Regions from separate parts of the Variovorax sp. RO1 genome, predicted to be linked through region 3. Evidence: predicted binding sites of a transcription regulator. Region 3 holds the regulator's gene; each other region holds the start of a gene.
The links. Region 3 encodes LexA, which represses DNA repair genes until DNA is damaged. Its sites were predicted from a motif close to ACTGTATNNNNATACAGT; they were not measured.
Positions count from the first base shown of each region.

Region 1: the regulator LexA is predicted to act here: its motif matches at 3,391-3,408, upstream of CY658_RS28365 (ATP-dependent helicase).
Region 2: the regulator LexA is predicted to act here: its motif matches at 3,445-3,462, upstream of imuA (translesion DNA synthesis-associated protein ImuA).
Region 4: the regulator LexA is predicted to act here: its motif matches at 1,759-1,776, upstream of CY658_RS21240 (PA0069 family radical SAM protein).

Region 1 covers NZ_PKMT01000008.1:12,387-17,436, forward strand. The annotation lists gene CY658_RS28355 (PTS sugar transporter subunit IIA) at 1-419, opposite strand, end outside; gene hpf (ribosome hibernation-promoting factor, HPF/YfiA family) at 612-941, opposite strand; gene CY658_RS28365 (ATP-dependent helicase) at 1,261-3,378, opposite strand; gene corA (magnesium/cobalt transporter CorA) at 3,604-4,590, shown strand; gene CY658_RS28375 (YoaK family protein) at 4,647-5,050, shown strand, end outside.
Region 2 covers NZ_PKMT01000009.1:36,359-41,408, reverse strand. The annotation lists gene CY658_RS29845 (DODA-type extradiol aromatic ring-opening family dioxygenase) at 1-316, shown strand, start outside; gene CY658_RS29840 (alpha/beta fold hydrolase) at 346-1,224, shown strand; gene CY658_RS29835 (aldo/keto reductase) at 1,228-2,154, opposite strand; gene CY658_RS29830 (ABC transporter substrate-binding protein) at 2,235-3,365, opposite strand; gene imuA (translesion DNA synthesis-associated protein ImuA) at 3,477-4,280, shown strand; gene CY658_RS29820 (Y-family DNA polymerase) at 4,249-5,050, shown strand, end outside.
Region 3 covers NZ_PKMT01000006.1:325,530-330,579, forward strand. The annotation lists gene CY658_RS26620 (D-2-hydroxyacid dehydrogenase family protein) at 1-920, opposite strand, end outside; gene CY658_RS26625 (hypothetical protein) at 1,088-1,471, opposite strand; gene lexA (transcriptional repressor LexA) at 1,616-2,299, opposite strand; gene CY658_RS26635 (asparaginase) at 2,373-3,359, shown strand; gene adk (adenylate kinase) at 3,392-4,048, opposite strand; gene kdsB (3-deoxy-manno-octulosonate cytidylyltransferase) at 4,185-4,958, opposite strand; gene CY658_RS26650 (Trm112 family protein) at 4,955-5,050, opposite strand, start outside.
Region 4 covers NZ_PKMT01000004.1:197,380-202,429, forward strand. The annotation lists gene CY658_RS21225 (SAM-dependent methyltransferase) at 1-555, opposite strand, end outside; gene CY658_RS21230 (thiol-disulfide oxidoreductase DCC family protein) at 585-1,016, opposite strand; gene CY658_RS21235 (GbsR/MarR family transcriptional regulator) at 1,086-1,679, opposite strand; gene CY658_RS21240 (PA0069 family radical SAM protein) at 1,815-2,909, shown strand; gene gnd (decarboxylating NADP(+)-dependent phosphogluconate dehydrogenase) at 2,923-4,344, opposite strand; gene CY658_RS21250 (helix-turn-helix domain-containing protein) at 4,493-5,050, shown strand, end outside.

The sequences.
Region 1 (5,050 bases), on a different contig from region 3:
GCGGCGTCGGTGCTGGACTTGATCTGCTCGCGCAGGCCGGCGTCGCTCAACAGCTCGGCAATTTCAGACAGGATTTCGAGGTGCTTCTGCGTGGCCGCTTCGGGCACCAGCAGGAAGATCAGCAGCGCCACGGGCTGCTCGTCGGGAGCGTCGAAGCCGATGGGGTTCGCCAGCTGGAACACCGCGGCCATCGGCGCCTTGAGGCCCTTGATGCGGCCATGCGGAATGGCGACTCCGTGGCCCAGACCGGTGGAGCCGAGGCGCTCGCGCGCAAACAGGCTGTCGGTGATGAGGGCACGTCCCAGGCCGTGAAGGCTTTCGAACAGAAGACCAGCTTCTTCGAAAGCACGTTTCTTGCTGGTGGCGTCAACGCTCACGAGCACTTGAGCGGGCGGCAGGATGGACGCGAGGCGATTCATGGTGGGGTCAGGGCGGGGGCGATTATGCACCTCCTCGGTAAAAACCCCCAGTCCCCCTAATTACTTTCGTCTACATGTGTTGCCAAGAGGCGTCGCCTCCTCTGGAGGCCTTTGCAAAGCCCCACCAATGTGGTCGGACAAACAAAAGGCCGCCCGAAGGCGGCCTGAGATGCGGGGCGCGGGGCCCGGCGTTTACATCACGCGCTTGGGTGCCACGTGATGGTGGTCTTGCAGGCGATCCTTGTGGCGGACCACCTGGCGGTCGAGCTTGTCGACCAGCTCATCGACCGCGGCGTAGAGATCAGCGTGGCTCGATTCCGCGAACATGTCACTGCCCTTGACGTGGATGTTGCATTCCGCCTTTTGGCGGCGTTCCTTTTCCTTCTGCTTTTCCACCGTGAGGATCACCTTGACATCGACCACCTGGTCGAAATGTCGCGTGATCCGGTCCAGCTTGCTCGTGACGTAGGTGCGCAAGGCAGGTGTGACGTCGAGGTGATGACCGCTGATCGTCAAATTCATGAATGACCTCCTGAGAATTGACGGTTGGGGAAATGACCGCGCTCCGGGATGAAGCGTGGCCGGCGAAACAGGTGTGGGGGAGAACGGGAGAAGAGGAAGAAAGAGGTGAGAAAGGGGGCGGTCGGATTCACTATGCCCAAGCTGTCACGGTATTGCAATACCGGGGCTTGCCCGAGTGACGGGCTGGTGTATTGCATGCCCCAATCCGCTATTGATTCCATAGCTACCCCCGTGCAGGGGCATGCGGTTGCGGCGCTTTGGAAGCAAGTGTTTCCACGCAGCGCGTGCAGTGCCCCTCTCGCGCGAAGGGCCGGCCCGTTCAGCGCCAGGCGGCGCGCATGCGGTTGCGCAGGTCGATCACTGCAGCCGGCGGCGGCACGGCAGGCGGCAGCACCGGGGGCGGCGGCCAGGTCTGCAGCTCGAAGCCTGCCAGGTCGGACTCGGTGATGAAACGGGTGCGGTTGGCGTACAGGTGCCGGTCGCCGCGCGCCGCCTGCTGCGTGATGTGAAAGCGCTGCGGCATCACCAGGTGCAGGTGGTCGCGGGCCCGCGTCATCGCCACGTAGAGCAGGCGCCGCTCTTCTTCCAGCTCGTGCGCGCCCTGCGCCACGTCGGCCGGCATGCAGCCGTCGACCACGTTGATCACATGCACCGAGTTCCACTCCTGGCCCTTGGCCGAATGGATGGTCGACAGGATCAGGTAGTCCTCGTCGAGCAACGGCGGGCCGGGCCGGTCGCTCGTGGCTTCGGGCGGATCGAGCGTGAGTTCGGTAAGGAAGCGTTCGCGCGAGCCATAGCCGCCCGCCAGCCGCGCCAGCTGCTCGACGTCGGCACGCCGCACGCCCGAGGTGTCTTCGTACAGCCGCTCCAAGTGCGGCTGGTACCACTGCATCGCGACTTCCACGTCGGCCGGCCACTTCAGCGACGGCTCGCGCAAGGCGGCATAGGCCTGGGCGAAGTCGGCCCACTGTTCGCGCGCGGCCGACGGCGGCACGAAGTCGCGCACGGCCGCGGCCGGGTCGGCCGCCTGGTCCATCGCGTCGAGCAGGCGCGTGCCGGTGGCCGGGCCCACGCCGGGAATGAGCTGCGTGACGCGAAAGCCCGCCATGCGTCCGCGCGGGTTCTGCGCGAAACGCAGCACCGCGAGCAGGTCCTTCACGTGCGAGGCCTCGAGAAACTTGAGCCCACCGAACTTCACGAACGGGATGTTGCGCCGCGCCAGCTCCAGTTCGAGCGCCGCGCTGTGCGACGAGGTCCGAAACAGCACCGCCTGCGACTTCAGCGCCAGCCCGCCCTCGCGGTGCGCCAGGATCTTGTCGGCCACCCAGCGCGCCTGCCCGGCCTCGTCGGGCACGAGCACCAGCACCGGCTTGCCGGCCGAGGGCTTGTCGGTCCACAGCGTCTTGGCGTGCCGCTCGGCGGCCTGCGCGATGACGCGGTTCGACGCGTCGAGGATCGGCTGCGTCGAGCGGTAGTTGCGCTCCAGCGTGACGATGCGCGCCTCTTGCGAGAACTGCGAGGGAAAGTCGAGGATGTTGCGCACCGTGGCGCCGCGGAACGAGTAGATCGACTGCGCGTCGTCGCCCACCACCGTCACGCCGCGCCCGTCGGGCTTCATCGCCCGCAAGATCGCGGCCTGCAGCAGGTTGGTGTCCTGGTACTCGTCGACCAGCACATGGTCGAAGCGCGCGCCGACATGCGCGGCCAGCGCGGGCTCGGCGACCATTTCGGCCCAGTAGAGCAGCAGGTCGTCGTAGTCGAGCACGTTCTGCTGCTGCTTGGCCTCGACGTACGCGCCGAACAGCGTCTTGAGCTGGGCCTCCCACTCGGCGCACCAGGGAAAGCTGTCTTTCAGCACCTCGGCCAGCGGCGCGCGCGTGTTCACGCAGCGCGAGTAGATCGACAGGCAGGTGCCCTTGCGCGGAAAGCGGTTGACCGTGGACGACAGCCCCAGCTCGTGCCGCACCAGCCCCATGAGGTCTTCGGCGTCGCCGCGGTCGTGGATGGTGAAGTTCTCGTCGAGCCCGATCTGCGCGGCGTACTCGCGCAGCAGCCGCGCGCCGATGCCGTGGAAGGTGCCGGCCCACGGCAGCGCCGGCGGGCGCTCTGACTTCAGGCCCAGCACACGCGCCAGCACCTGGCCGGCGCGGCGCTCCATTTCCTGCGCGGCGCGGCGCGAGAAGGTGAGCAGCAGCAGCCGCTGCGGATCGACCCCGCCCGCGATCAGGTGCGCCACCCGGTGCGCCAGCGTGCTGGTCTTGCCCGACCCTGCGCCGGCGATCACGAGCAGCGGCCGGTGGTCTTCGCCGACCGCCGTACCCACGCCGTGCTCGACCGCCGCGCGCTGGTCGTCGTTGAGCGCGGCAAGCGCCGCGGCCAGACGCTCGGCTTGCGTCTTCGGTGCGGTGGAAACAATGGGGGGCGCAGCGGTCTGCATGGGCACGACTTTACTGTATGTCCGTCCAGTCCGAGTGCCTTGCCGCCCAATGGCCAGTGACATAATCGCGCCTCGCTGCAACCGGAGACTCCCCATGGAAACCGCCCCGTCTCGGCAGCTTTCAACTCCCTTCCGACGCCGCGCATGATGTACTGACGCCGGGTCTGCGGGAATTGAAAGCGCCCCTCCCTCGCCCATCGTTCAGTCATTCCCGGGAGTGAGCCCATGCTCAATATCTTTACGCTCGCCAACGGCCGCCTCGTCCAGGAAGAGATCGAGTCGCTCGAAGAGCTCTCCAAGTTCCAGCCGATCTGGGTCGATCTCGAGTCGCCCACGCTCGAAGAAAAGCGCTGGATCAAGCAGTACTACGGCCTCTCCATTCCCGAAGACGCGATGGACGAGGACATCGAGGAATCGGCCCGCTTCTACGAAGAAGACAACGGCGAGCTGCACATCCGCTCCGACTTCTTGATCGACGACGACGAAGACCCGCGCACGGTGCGCGTCGCCTTCATCCTCAACCAGCACAACACCGACCTGCGCAGCCGCGGCGTGCTGTTCTCGATCCACGACGAAGACGTGCCCGTGTTCCGCCTGCTGCGCATGCGCGCACGCCGCGCGCCGGGGCTGATCGAAGACGCGAAAGAAGTGATGCTCAAGCTCTTCGACGCCGACGCCGAATACTCGGCCGACACGCTGGAGAACATCTACGACGAGCTCGAAGTGGCCGGCAAGAAAGTGCTCTCGGGCAACGTCACCGACGAGCTGGCCGGCGAAGTGCTCGGCCTCATCGCGCGGCAGGAAGACTTGAACGGCCGCATCCGCCGCAACGTGATGGACACACGCCGCGCCGTGAGCTTCATGATGCGCAGCAAGATGCTCAACGCCGAGCAGTTCGAAGAGGCGCGGCAGATCCTGCGCGACATCGAATCGCTCGACAACCACACGGCGTTTCTCTTCGACAAGATCAACTTCCTGATGGATGCGACCGTCGGTTTCATCAACATCAACCAGAACAAGACCATCAAGATCTTCTCGGTGGCCAGCGTCGCGCTGTTGCCGCCCACGCTGATCGCGAGCATCTACGGCATGAACTTCAAGTACATGCCCGAGCTCGACTGGCAGGGCGGCTACCCGTACGCCCTGGCGCTGATGGCAGCGAGCGCGCTGGGGCCGATGTGGTACTTCCGCCGGCGCGGCTGGCTCAAGTAGGTCCGCGTACCGGGTGCTAGAGTGACTGTCGGCTGGCAGTTGACCTGGAGAGCCCCGTGCGCAGACTTCGTTTCCTCACCAATCGCCACCGCGCGCCGTCGACGAACACCGCGCTCGGCCTGTTGCTGGCCTTCAATGCCGGCGCCGTCAATGCGGGCGGCTTCCTCGTGCTGCACATGTACACCTCGCACATGACCGGCTTCGCCTCGCAGTTGGCGGATGGCATGGTGCTGGGCAACCTCACGCTGCTGTTGAACGCGGTGGGCGCGATCCTCGCGTTCGTGAGCGGCGCGGCGGTCTGCGCGGTGCTGGTGAACTGGGCGCGACAACATCGGCTGCATGGCGTGTATGCGCTGCCGCTGCTGCTGGAGGCCGCGCTGATGTTCCCGTTCGGGCTCGCCGGCGCCATCACGCTGACCTGGGCCACGCCGTTCGCGGTGCCGCTCACAGTGCTGCTGCT
Region 2 (5,050 bases), on a different contig from region 3:
CGTGCTCATCGTCGGCAGCGGCTTGAGCTATCACAACCTGCGCAATTTCGGCCCGCAGGCGCACGGCGTGTCGAAGGCCTTCGGCGACTGGCTCGACGAGACGTCGGTGCAGGCCACGCCGCAAGATCGCGTGCAGCGCCTGCAGGACTGGGCCTCGGCCCCCTCGGCGCGCGTGGCGCATCCGCGCGAGGAGCACCTGATCCCGCTGATGGTCGCGGTCGGTGCGGCCGAGCAGGACATCGGCGAGCGCGTCTACCACGAGGACGCCTTCATGGGCGGGCTCGTGGTGTCGAGCTACCGCTTCGGCGCGGTGTGAAGGTTCGGGCCGCGCGGCAAAATGAAACCATGCCCACGCCCGCTCTTCCCACCCCCACCGAATCCGCCGAAGCGCGGCGCCTGATCGCCCGCATCGAAGCCCTGTCCACCTCGCACGACCCCGTGCACGACGGCGTGCGCGTGCGCTGGCGCCGCTTCGGCACCGACACGACGCAGCCGCCCATCGTGCTGCTGCACGGCGGCCACGGCAGCTGGATGCACTGGCTGCGCAATGCCGAGGCCTTGTCGGCCGAACGCACGCTGCTCCTGCCCGACATGCCGGGCTTTCACGATTCCGATGCGCTGCCGCGCGTGGCGCCTGGCGAAGACGCGCTGGTGCCGCTGCTGGCCGCGCTCGGCGGCACGCTCGATGCGCTCATCGGCGCCGGCACGCCCATCGACCTCGGCGGTTTCTCGTTCGGCGGACTCACCGCCGCGCGCTTCGCGGTGCGTCGTGGCGCCATCCGCCGGCTGGCGCTGATGGGCAGCGGCGGCCACGGCACCTTGCGCCGCATGACGGTCGAGATGATCAACTGGCGCGCCGCCCCCGACCGCGAGACCGAGCGCGCCGCGCTCATGCACAACCTGGGCGCGCTGATGCTGCACGCGCCGGCCGCCATCGATCCGCTGGCCTTCGAGATCCACGACCTCTCGTGCCACGGCACGCGCTTTCGCAGCAAGGAGGTGTCGCTCTCGGGCGGGCTGCAGACCGCGATCGACACGCTGGCCGTGCCGACGCTGCTGCTGTGGGGCGAGTTCGATGTCACCGCCGATCCGCGTCCGCTGGTGGCGCAACTGGCCAGCGAAGGCCCCGACCGCGAAGGCGTGGTGATCGACGGCGCGGGGCACTGGGTGCAGTACGAGCGCGCCGACGCGGTCAACGCGCAGCTGGTGAAGTTCTTCGGCTGAGGTTCACAGGCCCAGCGTGCCTGCATGCTGGCGCCAGAACGCCGCATCGGGGAAGGTGCCTGTCCCAGCCCCGGCCGCGGCGTTGTCGGCCATGTGCTCGGCGCGGCTCGTGCCGGGGATCGCGCAGGTCACGGCCGGATGACTCAGCACGAACTTCAGCAGCACCTGCGCCCAGCTCGTGCAGCCGATCTCGCCGGCCCAGGCGGGCAGCGGCTTGTCGCGCAGGCGCCGAAGCAAACCGCCGCCGCCGAAGGGCATGTTGACGATCACCGCCACGCCGCGCTCGGCCGCGAGCGGCAGCAGGCGCTGTTCGGCCTCGCGCGCGTCGAGCGAGTAGTTGATCTGCAGAAAGTCGAGCGTCTCGGCGCGCAGCACGGCCTCGACTTCGTCATAGGCCGAGGCGGTGTAGTGCGTGATGCCGAGGTAGCGCACGCGGCCCTTGTCTTTCCAGCCGCGCAGCGTGGCGAGGTGCGCGCGCCAGTCGACGAGGTTGTGCACCTGCATCAGGTCGATCTGTTTGGTGCGCAGCCGCGCGAACGACTGCTCCATCTGCGCGATGCCGGCTTCGCGGCCCGAGGTCCAGACCTTGGTGGCGAGAAAGGGTTGGGTGCGCGGCTTGGCGGCGGCCAGCAGTTCGCCGGTGGTTTCCTCGGAGCGGCCGTACATCGGCGAGCTGTCGATCACCGTGCCGCCGGCCGCGAAGAGCGCCTCGAGCACGCCGGGCAGGCGCTGGTATTCGTCGGTGCCGGGGCGCTGGTCGAATCCGATCCATGTGCCGCAGCCGATGACCGGCAGGGCTTCCTTTGTGGAGGGAATGGGGCGGGTGGTCATCTGCATCGCGGGCCTGCTCGGTTGCTGCTGGGCGAAGGAGGGGAGCGCGGCGCCCGCGCACAGGGCCGCGCCGAGCCGCAGCAGCTGCGCGCGTGTCATGGCGAGAAGGTGGGGCTCGTTCGTGAAGGGCGTCGTCACGAACGAAATTCTGCGCCCGCGAGGCCCGCGAGTGGAAGGCCTCAGCGCAGGTAGCGCCCGTCGGCCTTGAGCATCGACAGCTCGGAGAACGTCAGCCCGCGGTGCTCGCCGGGCCGGTACGACACGGCGATGCCGCCGAGGTCCAGCGTCTTGAACGACTCCAGGCCCTTCTGCAGCGACTCGGGCGTGGGGTTCGCGCCCGCGCGCTTCAGGCCTTCGACCATGACCTTGGCGGTGACGTAGCCCTCCAGGCTCGCGTAGCTGAACTCGGTCGCGCCGATCTTCTTCATCGCCGCCTGGTACTCGGCGATGACGGGCATCGCGCTGTTCCACGGGTAGGGCACGACCTGCGAAATGACCACACCGGCCGCGTCCTTCTTGATGTCCTGGAAGAGCTTCTGCCCGTTCAGGAAGGAGAACGAATAGAACGCCGTCTCGCCGCCGACCGCGCGGTAGGCCGAGATGAACTTGGCCGCCACGTCGTTGGTGGCCGACAGCACCACGGCCTTGGGCTTGAGCTTGGCCAGCTCCGAGGCGCGTTCGGCCGCATCGGAGCCGTCGTTCTTGATGGCCACGCTGCCGACCATCTTGTCGCCGCGTTCGGCAATGAACTTCTGCGTGCTCTCCATCGCCGAGCGCGCGCCGGGGTTGTCGTTGTGCGCAAAGGCGATGCGCGACAGGCCGATGGTGAACAGGTGGTTCACGATGCGGCTGTATTCCTCGTCGAAGCTGATGCGCACCGGAAAACCGAACTCGCTGAACTTCACCACCGGGCCCGCGCCCGTGTACGGACCGACGACGGGAATCTTCAGTTCGTTGGCCGCCTTCAGCGCGCCGACCGCCGACGAGGTGCCGATGGGCATCAGCACGCCGACGGCGCCGTCGCGCGCGAAGGCCTTGACGTTCTCGGCGCCCTTGGCGGGGTCGTAGGCGTCGTCGAGCTGGCGCAGCTCGACCGGCCGGCCGTTGATGCCGCCGCTGGCGTTCAGCGCGGTGAACATGGCGCGAATGCCCACCAGCGGCTCGGTTGACAGCGACGCGAGCGGGCCGGTCTGCACGTAGGTCTGGCCGATCAGCAGCGGCTTGGCGGTCTGCGCCTGGGCGGCGGGGGCCACCGTGAAAGCGAGGGCGGCGAAGGCCGAAGCCAGCAATTGAATCTTTTTGTGGATCATGGTCACAAATTGTTAACAAACCGATCTTAAGGCGCTGGCCTTCGCAGGTAAATCGATCTCTGGTTGCGACCCGGGAAATACTGTATAAAAATACAGTTAACAGTTGCAATCATGGGCCTCCCTTTCCTCGACTCCTTTTCCACCGTCGCCGGCCGCGGCGTCTGGCATGCCGACGAACTCGGCCTGGCGGATGCACAGGTCGTGGCCACCGGCCATGCCGCGCTTGACGCCGAGCTGCCCGGCGGCGGCTGGCCCGTGGGCGCGATGACGGAGCTGCTGCAGGCCACGCCCGAGGCCCACGTCTGGCGCCTGCTGCTGCCCGCGCTGGCGCAGGCCGTGGAGGCGCGGGGCGGGCCGGTGGTGCTGGTCGGCGCACCCTACGAACCCTGCGGCGCCGCGCTGGGGGCGCAGGGCCTGCCGGTCGAGGCGCTGATGTGCGTGCGCAGCGACGCCCCGGCCGCGCGACTGTGGGCCTGCGAGCAGGCGCTGCGCTGCGCCGAGATCGCCGCCGTCGTCGCCTGGCTGCCACAGGCCCGCGTGGGCGAGCTGCGGCGGCTGCAGCTGGCCGCGGCGCAGCACGAGGTGCTGCTGTTCGTGTGCCGGCCCGAGTCGGTGGCGCTGTCGGCCTCGCCCGCGCGGCTGCGCCTGCGCGCCGAGCGCTGCGCGGACGACCCGGCGCAGATCGCGCTGCACATCCTCAAGCGCCGGGGGCCGCCGCTGGCCGCGCCGGTGCGGGTGCCGGCACGCAACGCCCGCATGAGCGCGCTGCTGGCCGCTGCCCGCGTGCGGCGCCAGCTGCGCCTGCAGCCGCAGGCGTCTGTGACACCGGCCTCTGCGCCGTCAGCCACGGTGGTGCGCATCGATGCGTGGAAAGGAGGCCCGGATGCACTGGATCGCCTTGCAGTGGTCGTCTGAAGCCGAGGAAGGCGATGCACCCGACATGCCCACGCCCGAGGCCCTGGGCTGGTGGGCGCTGCAGTTCACGCCGCACGTCGCCTGGCAGGACGAGGCGCTGATGCTCGAAGTCTCGGCCTGCGAACGCCTCTGGGGCGGCCGCGCGCCGTTGATGCGCCAGCTGCTGGCCCTCAACCCCGTGCCCGACGCGCGCATGCTCGGCGCCCAAGGCGCCACCAGCCTGATCGCGCTGGCGCGGCTGCGCCTGTTCGCGCGCAACGAAAACCGGCCCGCCGAGGTGCCGGCCGGCCTGCCGCTGGACACGCTGACGGCCGCGCGCGGCCACCTCGATCTGCTCGCGCGCCTGGGCTGTCGCACCTGGGGCGATGTGGCCGCCTTGCCGCGCGGCGGCCTCACGCGGCGCTTCGGCGTGGGGCTGCGAGAGGCGCTCGACATCGCCTGGGGCCTGCGCCCCGAAACCCACGCCTGGCTCACGCTGCCCGACGTGTTCGAGCAGAAGCTCGAACTGCCCGCGCTGGCCGAGACCGGGCCCGAACTCATGTGGTCGGCCAACCGCCTGCTCTCGGCGCTGCAGATCTGGCTGCGCGCACGCCAGCGCGGCGCGCGCGCGCTCGAGCTGCAATGGACGCTCGACCTGCGGCGCCTCAACGGCGTGACCCTGCCGCCGCACCAGCAGCTCACCGTGCGCACGGCCGAGCCCACGCAGGACATGGCGCACCTGCGCCGCCTGCTGTCCGAAAAACTCGCGCTCACCACGCTGGCCGCGCCCG
Region 3 (5,050 bases):
AAGTAGCTTTCGTAGCTTTCCTGCTCGACGTAGCCGATGTGCGGCGTGCAGATGCAGTTCTCGAGGCGCAGCAGCGCGTGGCCCTGCAGCGGCGGTTCGCTCTCGAACACGTCGATAGCCGCCAGCCCGGGGCGTCCACGGTTGAGTGCGGCCAGCAGGGCATCGGCCTCCACCAGCTCGGCGCGCGACGTGTTGACGAACAGCGCCGTCGGCTTCATGCGGGAGAGGTCTTCGAGCTTGATGAGGCCCTGGGTGTCCTCGTTGAGCCGCAGATGCACCGACAGCACGTCGGCCGCGGCAAAGAATTCGTGGCGGTTCTGTGCCACCTGGAAGCCGTCGGAGCGCGCCTTGGCGCAGCTGGCCTCGCGGCCCCAGATCACGACCTGCATGCCGAAGGCCTGCCCGTAGCGCGCCACCAGCTGGCCGATGCGACCGTAGCCCCAGATGCACAGCGTCTTGCCCTTGAGCACCGAGCCCATGCCGAAGTTCGGCGGCATCGACGCCGACTTGAGGCCCGACTGCTGCCAGGCCCCGTGCTTGAGGTTGCTGATGTACTGCGGCAGGCGGCGCATGGCCGCCATGATCAGTGCCCAGGTGAGCTCGGCAGGTGCCTGCGGCGAGCCCGAGCCTTCGGCCACCGCCACACCGCGTTCGGTGCAGGCCGTGACGTCGATGTGGCCGCCGACGCGACCGGTCTGGGAAATCAGCTTGAGCTTGGGCAGCTTCTCGATCAGTTGGCGGGATATCTGGCTGCGCTCGCGGATGAGCACGATGACGTCCGCATCCTTGAGGCGAACCGACAGTTGGCCGATGCCCTTGACCGTGTTGGTGTAGACCTTGGCGGCGTACGCGTCCAGCTTGGCAGCGCACTGCAGCTTGCGCACGGCGTCCTGGTAGTCGTCGAGGATCACAATGTTCATGGCATGCCATTGTGCCTCGCAGCATTGGCAGGTCGCACGTGTGAACGTTTGGATACCCGGTGCCCGATGGCGCCCGGGAGGCCTGTTTCAGGCCGTTGGGGGTGAATCCGCCGTGCTCATGGGGAGTGCGCAGGTCGCGCAGGCACGGCGGCTTCGTTCGCACTTTCTCAGTGCAGATGGCTGGGGCGGTGCGTGCCGCTGCCGGTTTCTGCAGCTTCCAGTGCGGCGAGTCGTTCGAGTTCGGCGCACACGTCGGCCATGCGGCCGGAAATCACGACCCGGTTGGCGCAGCCGCGCTGCGAGCCTTGCCGGTCGACCACGCGGACCACGCGCAGCGGGCGGGCGGGCGTGGCAGCAGCGGATGGCGACGTGGCCGGCGTCGGGCTGCCGGCGGTGCGCGCCGTGCAGGCCGGGCGAATGGCCACGTAGCGCAAACCAGCGGCAGCGTCGCTGCTGTCACCGCGTGACGGGCGGCGGGCGGGCATCCAGCGGGTGGCCAGCGATTGCAGGGGCGACCAGAAGTCGGCGATAGCGAGGAGGGCGATTCCCATGTGAACTCCAAAAAAGTATGAGGTTGAACACAGGCAGGATTTCTTGAGTCGGCCGCAACAGGGTGATGGCGACTTCGCGCCATACGCCCGCCACCTGTCGCGGCCGGATGAGGTGCTGCTGCCAGTGGGCAGCAAGCCCGGGGCCTACATCAGCATCGTGTTGCGGATGAGGCCGACCGCGAGGCCTTCGATTTCGAAGGGCTCGCCGGGCTGGACGATGATGGTCGGGTAGTCGGGGTTCTCGGCGTGCAGCTCGATCACCTGCTTGTTGCGCTTCAGGCGCTTCACGGTGACTTCTTCGCCCAGGCGGGCCACCACGATCTGGCCGTTGCGCGCTTCCTTGGTGGCCTGCACGGCGAGCAGGTCGCCGTCCATGATGCCGGCGTCGCGCATCGACATGCCGCGCACCTTGAGCAGGTAGTCGGGCTGGCGCTGGAACAGCGTGTTCTCGACGTAGTAGGTCTGATCGACGTGCTCTTGCGCGAGGATGGGCGAACCGGCCGCGACGCGGCCGATGAGCGGCAGCGCGAGCTGGGCCATGCCGGGCAGCGAGAGCGAGAACTGGTTGCCTTCGCGGTGGCGCGTTTCGTGGAGCGAGCGCAGCGCATCGCCCTTGAGGCGGATGCCGCGCGAGGTGCCGCTGACGAGTTCGATGACGCCCTTGCGGGCCAGGGCCTGCAGGTGCTCTTCGGCGGCGTTGGCCGACTTGAAGCCCAGCTCGTTGGCGATTTCGGCGCGCGTGGGCGGCGCACCGGTGCGTGCGATGGCGGCCTGGATCAGGTCCAGGATCTGCTGCTGGCGGGCGGTAAGCTTCACTGCGAACTGCATAGTGGTTTCCTTGCGGCACTGGCTAGATATCCAGTACCTGTATTTTTAACCAGTTTTCAAAAGTTGACAAGCCATGACTCATTCCTCTTCGTCCGAGACGCGCCGCGTGGTGGTGTTGGGCACCGGCGGCACCATTGCCGGCAAGGCCGCCAGCAGCGGCGACAACATCGGCTACACGGCGGGGCAGGTGGGGGTGACCGACCTGCTGGGCGGCATCGAGGCACCGACCGGCGTGACGCTAGTGGCGGAGCAGGTCGCGCAGCTCGACAGCAAGGACATGGACGCCGACACCTGGCGCCAGCTGGCCGCGCGCTGCGCGCACTGGCTGGCGCAGCCCGATGTGGCCGGCATCGTCGTCACGCACGGCACCGACACGCTGGAGGAAACCGCTTTCTTCCTGCACGCCGTGCTGGCGCCGGCCAAGCCGGTGGTGCTGACGTGCGCGATGCGTCCGGCGACGGCCTTGTCGCCCGATGGTCCGCAGAACGTGCGCGACGCGCTCGTGGTGGCTTCGACGCCGGGCGCGCAGGGCGTGACAGTGGTGTGCGCGGGCACGATCCACGGCGGCCTAGACGTGCAGAAGGTGCACACCTACCGCCTCGATGCGTTCGCGTCGGGCGATGCGGGTCCGGTGGGCTATGTCGAAGAGGGCGGGGTGCGGCGTGTTCGCGCGTGGCCGCAGGGGACGTCGGCCGATGCTGCACGGTTGGATGCGGTGTCGAAGCCGTGGCCTCGTGTCGAGATCGTCATGAGCCACGCGGGCGCGAGCGGTGCGATCGTCGAGGCGTTGCTGCTTCCGTCTGCCGAACCCTTGCGCGGGCTGGTCGTGGCCGCGACCGGCAACGGCACCGTGCACCACGCACTGGAAGCCGCGGCACTGAAGGCGCAGGACGCTGGCGTGGCGGTGCTGCGCGCCACGCGCTGCACGAACGGACGCATCCTCCCGAAGCCCGGTGACGGGCTGCGGGATGCGGGCGCACTCACGCCGGTGAAGGCGCGGGTTGCGCTGGTGCTGGAACTCTTGGGAGTGGCCGCCCTGCCGGAGTCGGAGGGCGGTTAGGAGAGAGGCTGACGGGGTCGTCAGCCTCTGAATCAGCTGTTCAGTGCGGCGAGCGCGCGCTGCGTGATCTCGTCGACCGTGCCCACACCCTGGATGGCGCGGTACTTCGGTGCGGCGGACGGATCGGCCTTGGCCCAGGCCGAGTAGTAGTCGACCAGCGGACGGGTCTGCTGGCTGTAGACGTCGAGCCGCTTGCGCACGGTCTCTTCCTTGTCGTCTTCGCGCTGGATCAGCTCTTCACCAGTCACGTCGTCCTTGCCTTCCACCTTCGGCGGATTGAACTTGACGTGGTAGGTGCGGCCCGATGCCGGGTGTGAGCGGCGACCGCTCATGCGTTCGATGATGTCGCCGAAGGGCACATCGATCTCGAGCACGTAGTCGAGCTTCACGCCGGCCGCCTTCATGGCGTCGGCCTGCGGAATGGTGCGCGGGAAGCCGTCGAACAGGAAGCCGTCGTTGCAGTCGGGCTGCGCGATGCGTTCCTTCACGAGGTTGATGATCAGGTCGTCGCTGACCAGCGCGCCCGAGTCCATGATCGTCTTGGCCTGCAGCCCGAGGGGGGTGCCGGCCTTGACGGCGGCGCGCAACATGTCGCCGGTCGAGATTTGGGGAATGCCGTATTTCTGGCAGATGAAGGTCGCTTGCGTGCCTTTACCTGCTCCGGGCGCGCCCAGCAAAATAAGTCTCATGGTGTCCTCGGAAGGTTCTTAGATTTTGTGTCGCGCCCCATGCGCACCCTCAGGCGCGCCGAGGCGGAATTGCGTCGAGGATAGCATGCGTGCCCGTGACAAATTGCCGCCGTTCCCCTCGGGAGCGGCGGGCAGTTCAGGCAAGCGCGTTGGCCGCGAAGACCGCGCGCACGCGCGCTAGGTCTTCGGGCGTGTCGATCCCGGGGCCCGGGGCGACATCGCTCACATGCACCGCGATGCGGTGCCCGTGCCACAGCGCGCGCAGCTGTTCGAGCGCTTCGGTGGCTTCGACAGGCGCAGGCGACAGCAACGGAAATTGCCGCACGAAGCCCGCGCGATAGCCGTAGATGCCGATGTGGCGCAGCGGTGCCGGGCTGGGCAGCACCGAGGGCGCCGCGCCGCCTGAAGAACCGTCGCGCCACCAGGGGATCGGTGCGCGGCTGAAGTAGAGCGCATGGCCCTGTGCATCGAGCACGGCCTTGACCACGTTCGGGTTCATGAAGTCGGCCAGCGAATCGATCGCGTGGACGGCGGTACTCATCGCGGCCTGCGGGCGCGCTGCCAGCGTGGCGGCAACGGCGTCGATGAGCGCGGGGTCGATCAGCGGTTCGTCGCCCTGCACGTTGACGACGATCGCGTCGCCGTCGAGCCCGAGCTGTTCGCAAGCTTCGGCCAGCCGGTCGGTGCCGCTGGCGTGGTCCTGGCGCGTCAGCAGGGCTTCGACACCATGCGCCTTGCAGGCCTCGATGATGGAGATGTCGTCGCCGGCCACCACCACGCGAAGGGCGCCGGACTGGCGGGCGCGTTGCGCCACGCGCACGACCATCGGCAGGCCGGCGATATCGGCCAGCGGTTTATTGGGAAGTCGCGTCGAAGCCAGCCGGGCCGGCACCAGAACGGTGAAGCTCACAGGCCCAGCTCTTCGTCGGACAGCGTGCGGGCCTCGTTCTCGAGCAGCACCGGGATGCCGTCGCGCACCGGGTAGGCGAGCCGCGCGCTGCG
Region 4 (5,050 bases), on a different contig from region 3:
CAGCCGCGCGGCTTCGCGCACGAAGTTGGCCTTGGCGGTGCCTTCTGCATAGCAGGCACTTTCGAGTGCCCAGGCGCCATCGGCCTGGGCGGCGGGCAGGCCGGTGCGCGTGTAGTCGGCCTCGACGTGCGCAACGCGGTCGGCCACGCCGGCCCGGGCGTCGAGCCGCGCGGCGATGCCGTTCTGCACCGGCACGTTGGTCACGGTGACCGCATGCAGCGCAGGGTCGTCGTCGACCAGCGTGCGCGAGGTGGCGCCGGCGCCGCAGCCGAGGTCGAGCACGCAGCGCGGGCCGGTGGTGGCGGTGTCGAGCTGCAGTGCGCGACCGACGGTGCGGTTCATCTCGATCAGCATGCCTTCGCGCCGCAGCGGGTTCAGGCCCAGGCGCCAGAAGCCGAAGTGCATGTTGTAGCTCGGGCTCCAGGCGCGGTAGTCGTCGGCGACCTCGGTGAAATAGTCCTGCGTGTCCTCGCGGCTCACGTGGCCTTCGACCGCGGGCGGCGTGGGCCGCGCGGTGCCGGGCAGGCGGAAGTCGGGCTGGAAGACGTCGGGCATCGAAACTCCTTCAGGCGATGTGAGTTTTTTCAGAGCTTGCAGTGGTCGTCGGCGCAGGTGGTTGGCGCGATCGCACCGTGCCCCGCGAGCCGCAGCACCAGCCAGCGCGGCAGCCGGTAGCGGTTGCGGGCCAGCACCGCGTAGGCGCGGTCGGCCAGCCGGCCGATCACCGGCAGATCGAGCACCGCGCCACCGGCCGGCAGGCCCACCGCGGCGCGGCAGGCGCGGATGGCGTTCACGCCCACGCGCAGTTGGCCAGCCGCATCGACCGCGTGCAGTGAACGCATCAGCGCCTCGCGCGGCGCCGGGCCGTTCGCGAAGCCGACGGGCGAGCAGTCGATCAGGCGCAGCCGGCCAGCGCTGTCGCGCGCCTGCATGGCGCCCATCTCGGCCGTGCACAGCGGGCAGGTGGCGTCGAAATAAACCGTGAGCGGGTAGGTGGCGGGAGCGAAGCGGGTCATGACGTTCTTGGTTCTCGATATTTCAGTCAAAACAGAAATAAGAAGGCAAAAAAAAGGACGCTGCCTTTCTCAGATCATCGGCAGGCTGGCGTGGTGCGCGTCGGGGTCGTCGCCCTTGTCGGGGGGCGGTGGCGGTGCGGTGTCGCCGCGCACGAACTTCTGCACGCTGGCGCCGAGCGTGAGCACCTTGTCGAGCGTGCCGGGCGACAGCCGCAGCATCTCGTCGGCCCAGGTGGCGAGCTTGGTCATGAGGTCCATGGTGGAGCGGATGCGGTCTTGCGCATCGGGCGGCTCCTTCTGGAAATCGGGGCTGGAAACGATCTCGCGCAGCACGCGGATGGTGGGGTCGAACTCGCGCTCCTTGCGCTCGCGCACCACGGTGCGGAACAGTTCCCACACGTCGACGCTGGTCTCGAAGTAGTCGCGCCGGTCGCCCAGCGTGTGGGTGACGCGCACGAGGTTCCAGGCCTGCAACTCCTTCAGGCTGTTGCTGACGTTGGAGCGGGCCACGCCCAGCGTTTCCGACAGCTCTTCGGCGTGCATCGGCTTGCCATGGGCGAACAGCAGGGCGTGGATCTGCGAGACCGTGCGGTTCACGCCCCACATGGAGCCCATCTCGCCCCAGTGCAGGACGAACTTGCGTTGAATGTCGGTGAGTTCCATGGCGTCGAGTTTAGGAATTCCTAAATTTCTGTCAAGACAGAAACAAAAAAATACTGCACGGCAGGATTAAAAGTGAAATACTGTATGAATAAACAGTTGTTCGACTTGTTTCCTGCCTCCTTCCAAGGACTCGCCATGCCCGCCGCCCAGGTTCCCATCCACATCATCAAGGGCCGTGGCGCGGCCACGCGGCTCGCGCACCGGTTCTCCAAAGACGAGCGCGACGCCTTCGACGACGGCTGGGGCACGCTGGAAGAGGGCGAAGCCGAGGCCGCCGAACTGCTGCCGCTGGCCACCGAGGTGCGCTTCGAAGACGTGAAGTCGGTGCTCAGCAGCAACGAGTCGCCCGACATTCCTTTCGACCGTTCGCTCAACCCGTACCGCGGCTGCGAGCACGGCTGCATCTACTGCTTTGCGCGGCCCACGCACAGCTACCTGAACCTCTCGCCCGGCCTCGACTTCGAGACCAAGCTCATCGCCAAGCGCAACCTCGTCGAGGTGCTGCGCGCCGAACTCGGGCGCAAGAGCTACCGCCCCAGCAACCTCGCCATCGGCACCGCGACCGACTGCTACCAGCCCATCGAGCGCGAGCTGCGCCTCACGCGCGGCGTGATCGAGCTGCTGAGCGAGGTGCGGCATCCGTTCGCGCTCATCACCAAGTCGAGCGCCGTGGAGCGCGACCTCGACCTGATCGCGCCGATGGCGGCCGACCGGCTCGCGGCTGTGTACGTCACGATCACAACGCTCGACGGCGAACTGGCGCGCAAGCTCGAGCCGCGCGCCGCCGCACCGCACCGGCGGCTGCGCACCATCCGCACCCTGGCCGAGGCCGGCGTGCCGGTGGGCGTGAGCGTGGCGCCGCAGATTCCGTTCATCACCGAAGACATGGAGCAGGTGCTCGAAGCCGCCTGGGAGGCCGGCGCGCGCAGCGCCTTCTACACCGTGGTGCGGCTGCCGTGGGAGGTGGCGCCGCTCTTCAAGGAATGGCTCGAGCTGCACTACCCGCAGCGCGCCGAGCGTGTGATGGCGCGCATCCACGAGATGCGCGGCGGCAAGGACTACGACGCCGACTTCGCCACGCGCATGAAGGGCAGCGGCCTGTGGGCCGACCTGATCCACCAGCGCTTCCAGAAGGCGACGAACCGGCTGGGCTTCAACCGCGAGCGGATTGCGCTCGATACCTCGGCCTTCCGGCCGCCAGGCGCGCAAGGGCAGGGCAATCTGTTCTGAGCCCGGACGCCGCTTACTCGATGACTTCGGGCCAGTCCGTATGGAAGAACTGGCCTTCAGGCTTGTCGACCCGCTCGTACGTGTGCGCCCCGAAGAAGTCGCGCTGCGCCTGCAGCAGGTTCGCGCTCAGGCGTGCCGTGCGGTAGCTGTCGTAGTAGGCCAGCGAGGCGCTGAAGGCCGGCACCGGAATGCCGTTGCTGACCGCCAGCGCCACCACCTCGCGCCAGTTCTGCTGCGTGCGGTTCAGCAGGTCCTGAAAGAACGGGTCGAGCATCAGGTTGCCCAGCGCCGGGTCGGTGCGGAAGGCGTCGGTGATGCGATTCAAAAAGCGCGCGCGGATGATGCAGCCGCCGCGCCAGATCGACGCGATGCCCGCCAGGTCGAGCTTCCAGCCTTTCTTCTCGCCCATCGTCTGGATGAGGTCGAAGCCCTGCGTGTAGCTGATGACCTTCGAGGCATAGAGCGCGTCGTGCACCTTGGCCACGAGGGCCTGCTTCTCGATCGACAGCGCGGGCACCGGCCCGTGCAGCAGCTGGCTGGCCGCGACGCGTGCCTTCTTCTGCGACGACAGCACGCGCGCCTCGACCGCGGCGTTGATGGTGCTGATGACCACCGCGTTCTCGGCCGCGTTCAGCAGCGTCCACTGGCCCGTGCCTTTCTGGCCGGCCTTGTCCAGGATGAGGTCGACCACCGGCTGGCCGGTTTCCGGGTCTTTCTGTTCGAGCGCCTTGGCGGTGATCTGGATCAGGTAGCTCTGCAGCTCGCCCTCGTTCCACTCGTTGAAGATCGCGGCCATCTCGTCGGTCGTGAAGCCGGCGGCCTTGAACAGGCTGTAGGCCTCGCAGATCAGCTGCATGTCGCCGTACTCGATGCCGTTGTGCACCATCTTCACGTAGTGGCCCGCGCCGCCCGGGCCGATGTGAATGACGCAGGGCTCGCCGTCCACCTTGGCCGCGATGCTCTCGAAGATCGGCTTCATCACCTCCCAGGTCGAGAGCGGCCCGCCGGGCATGATCGACGGCCCCTTGCGCGCGCCTTCCTCGCCGCCCGACACGCCCGCGCCGATGAAGCGCAGGCCCTTGCTCGCGAGGTAGGCGTCGCGGCGCTCGGTGTCGGTGTACAGGCTGTTGCCGCCGTCGATGACGATGTCGTCCTTGTCGAGCAGTGGGATCAGCTGTTCGATCACCTGGTCGACCGGCGCACCGGCCTTCACCATGATCTGGATCTTGCGGGGCTTGGCCAGGCTTTGAACGAATTCTTCGAGCGTCTTGGCGCCGACCAGCTTCTTGCCGGGGTTGGCGGCAATGAAGGCCTCGGTGGTGGCCTCGGTGCGGTTGTAGACGCTGACCTGGAAGCCGCGGCTTTCCACGTTCAGCACCAGGTTCTGTCCCATCACGGCCAGGCCGATCAATCCGAAATCGCTTTGCTTGCTCATGTGTGCCGGGCCCTTCGTGCGTGTGCGGTTGGAAAAAAGTAGCCGGTCATTGTGCCGGGCACCTGTGCGGCGCGGCGTCGGAGGGCGTCTATACCCGCTTGGCAAACGGGTCGGGGCTGGCTATGTTGGCGGGATGACCTCCGCCGCCATGTCCGCAACCCCCGCAGCGATCCACACCTGGTCGACCGACGCGGTGCCGCCGCCGCAGCGGCTGGACTACTGGATCGGCGCGATCTGCGAGGGCTTTCTCGAGATGGATGTGACCAGCCCGCAGGCCGGCGGCTTCGGCGCCTCGCTCGAATCCGCACCGCTTGGGCCACTGCATGTGAACCGCGTGCGCGGCAGCGCGCAAGACGTCTACCGCACGCGCCGCGCCATCGCCCACAGCCGCCAGAACTACTACTACCTGCTGTGCAAGGCCGATTCGCCCTGGGTCGCGGTGCAGGAGGAGCGCTCGGCGCGCCTGCTGCCCGGCGACGCGGTGCTGGTCGATTCGCGCCGCTGCTACGCCTTCCACCTGCAGCAGTCGGCTGACACCGTGTCGATCGAGCTGCCGACCGCCTGGGTCGAGTCGTGGCTGCCCGATGCCGGAGACCACGTGGCGCGCCGCATCGACGGCCACAGCGGCTGGGGCGCGGCGCTCAGCGGCTTTGCCCGGGCACTCTCGCCCGAAGTGGCCACGCGGCCGCCGCTGCCGGCGGCGCTG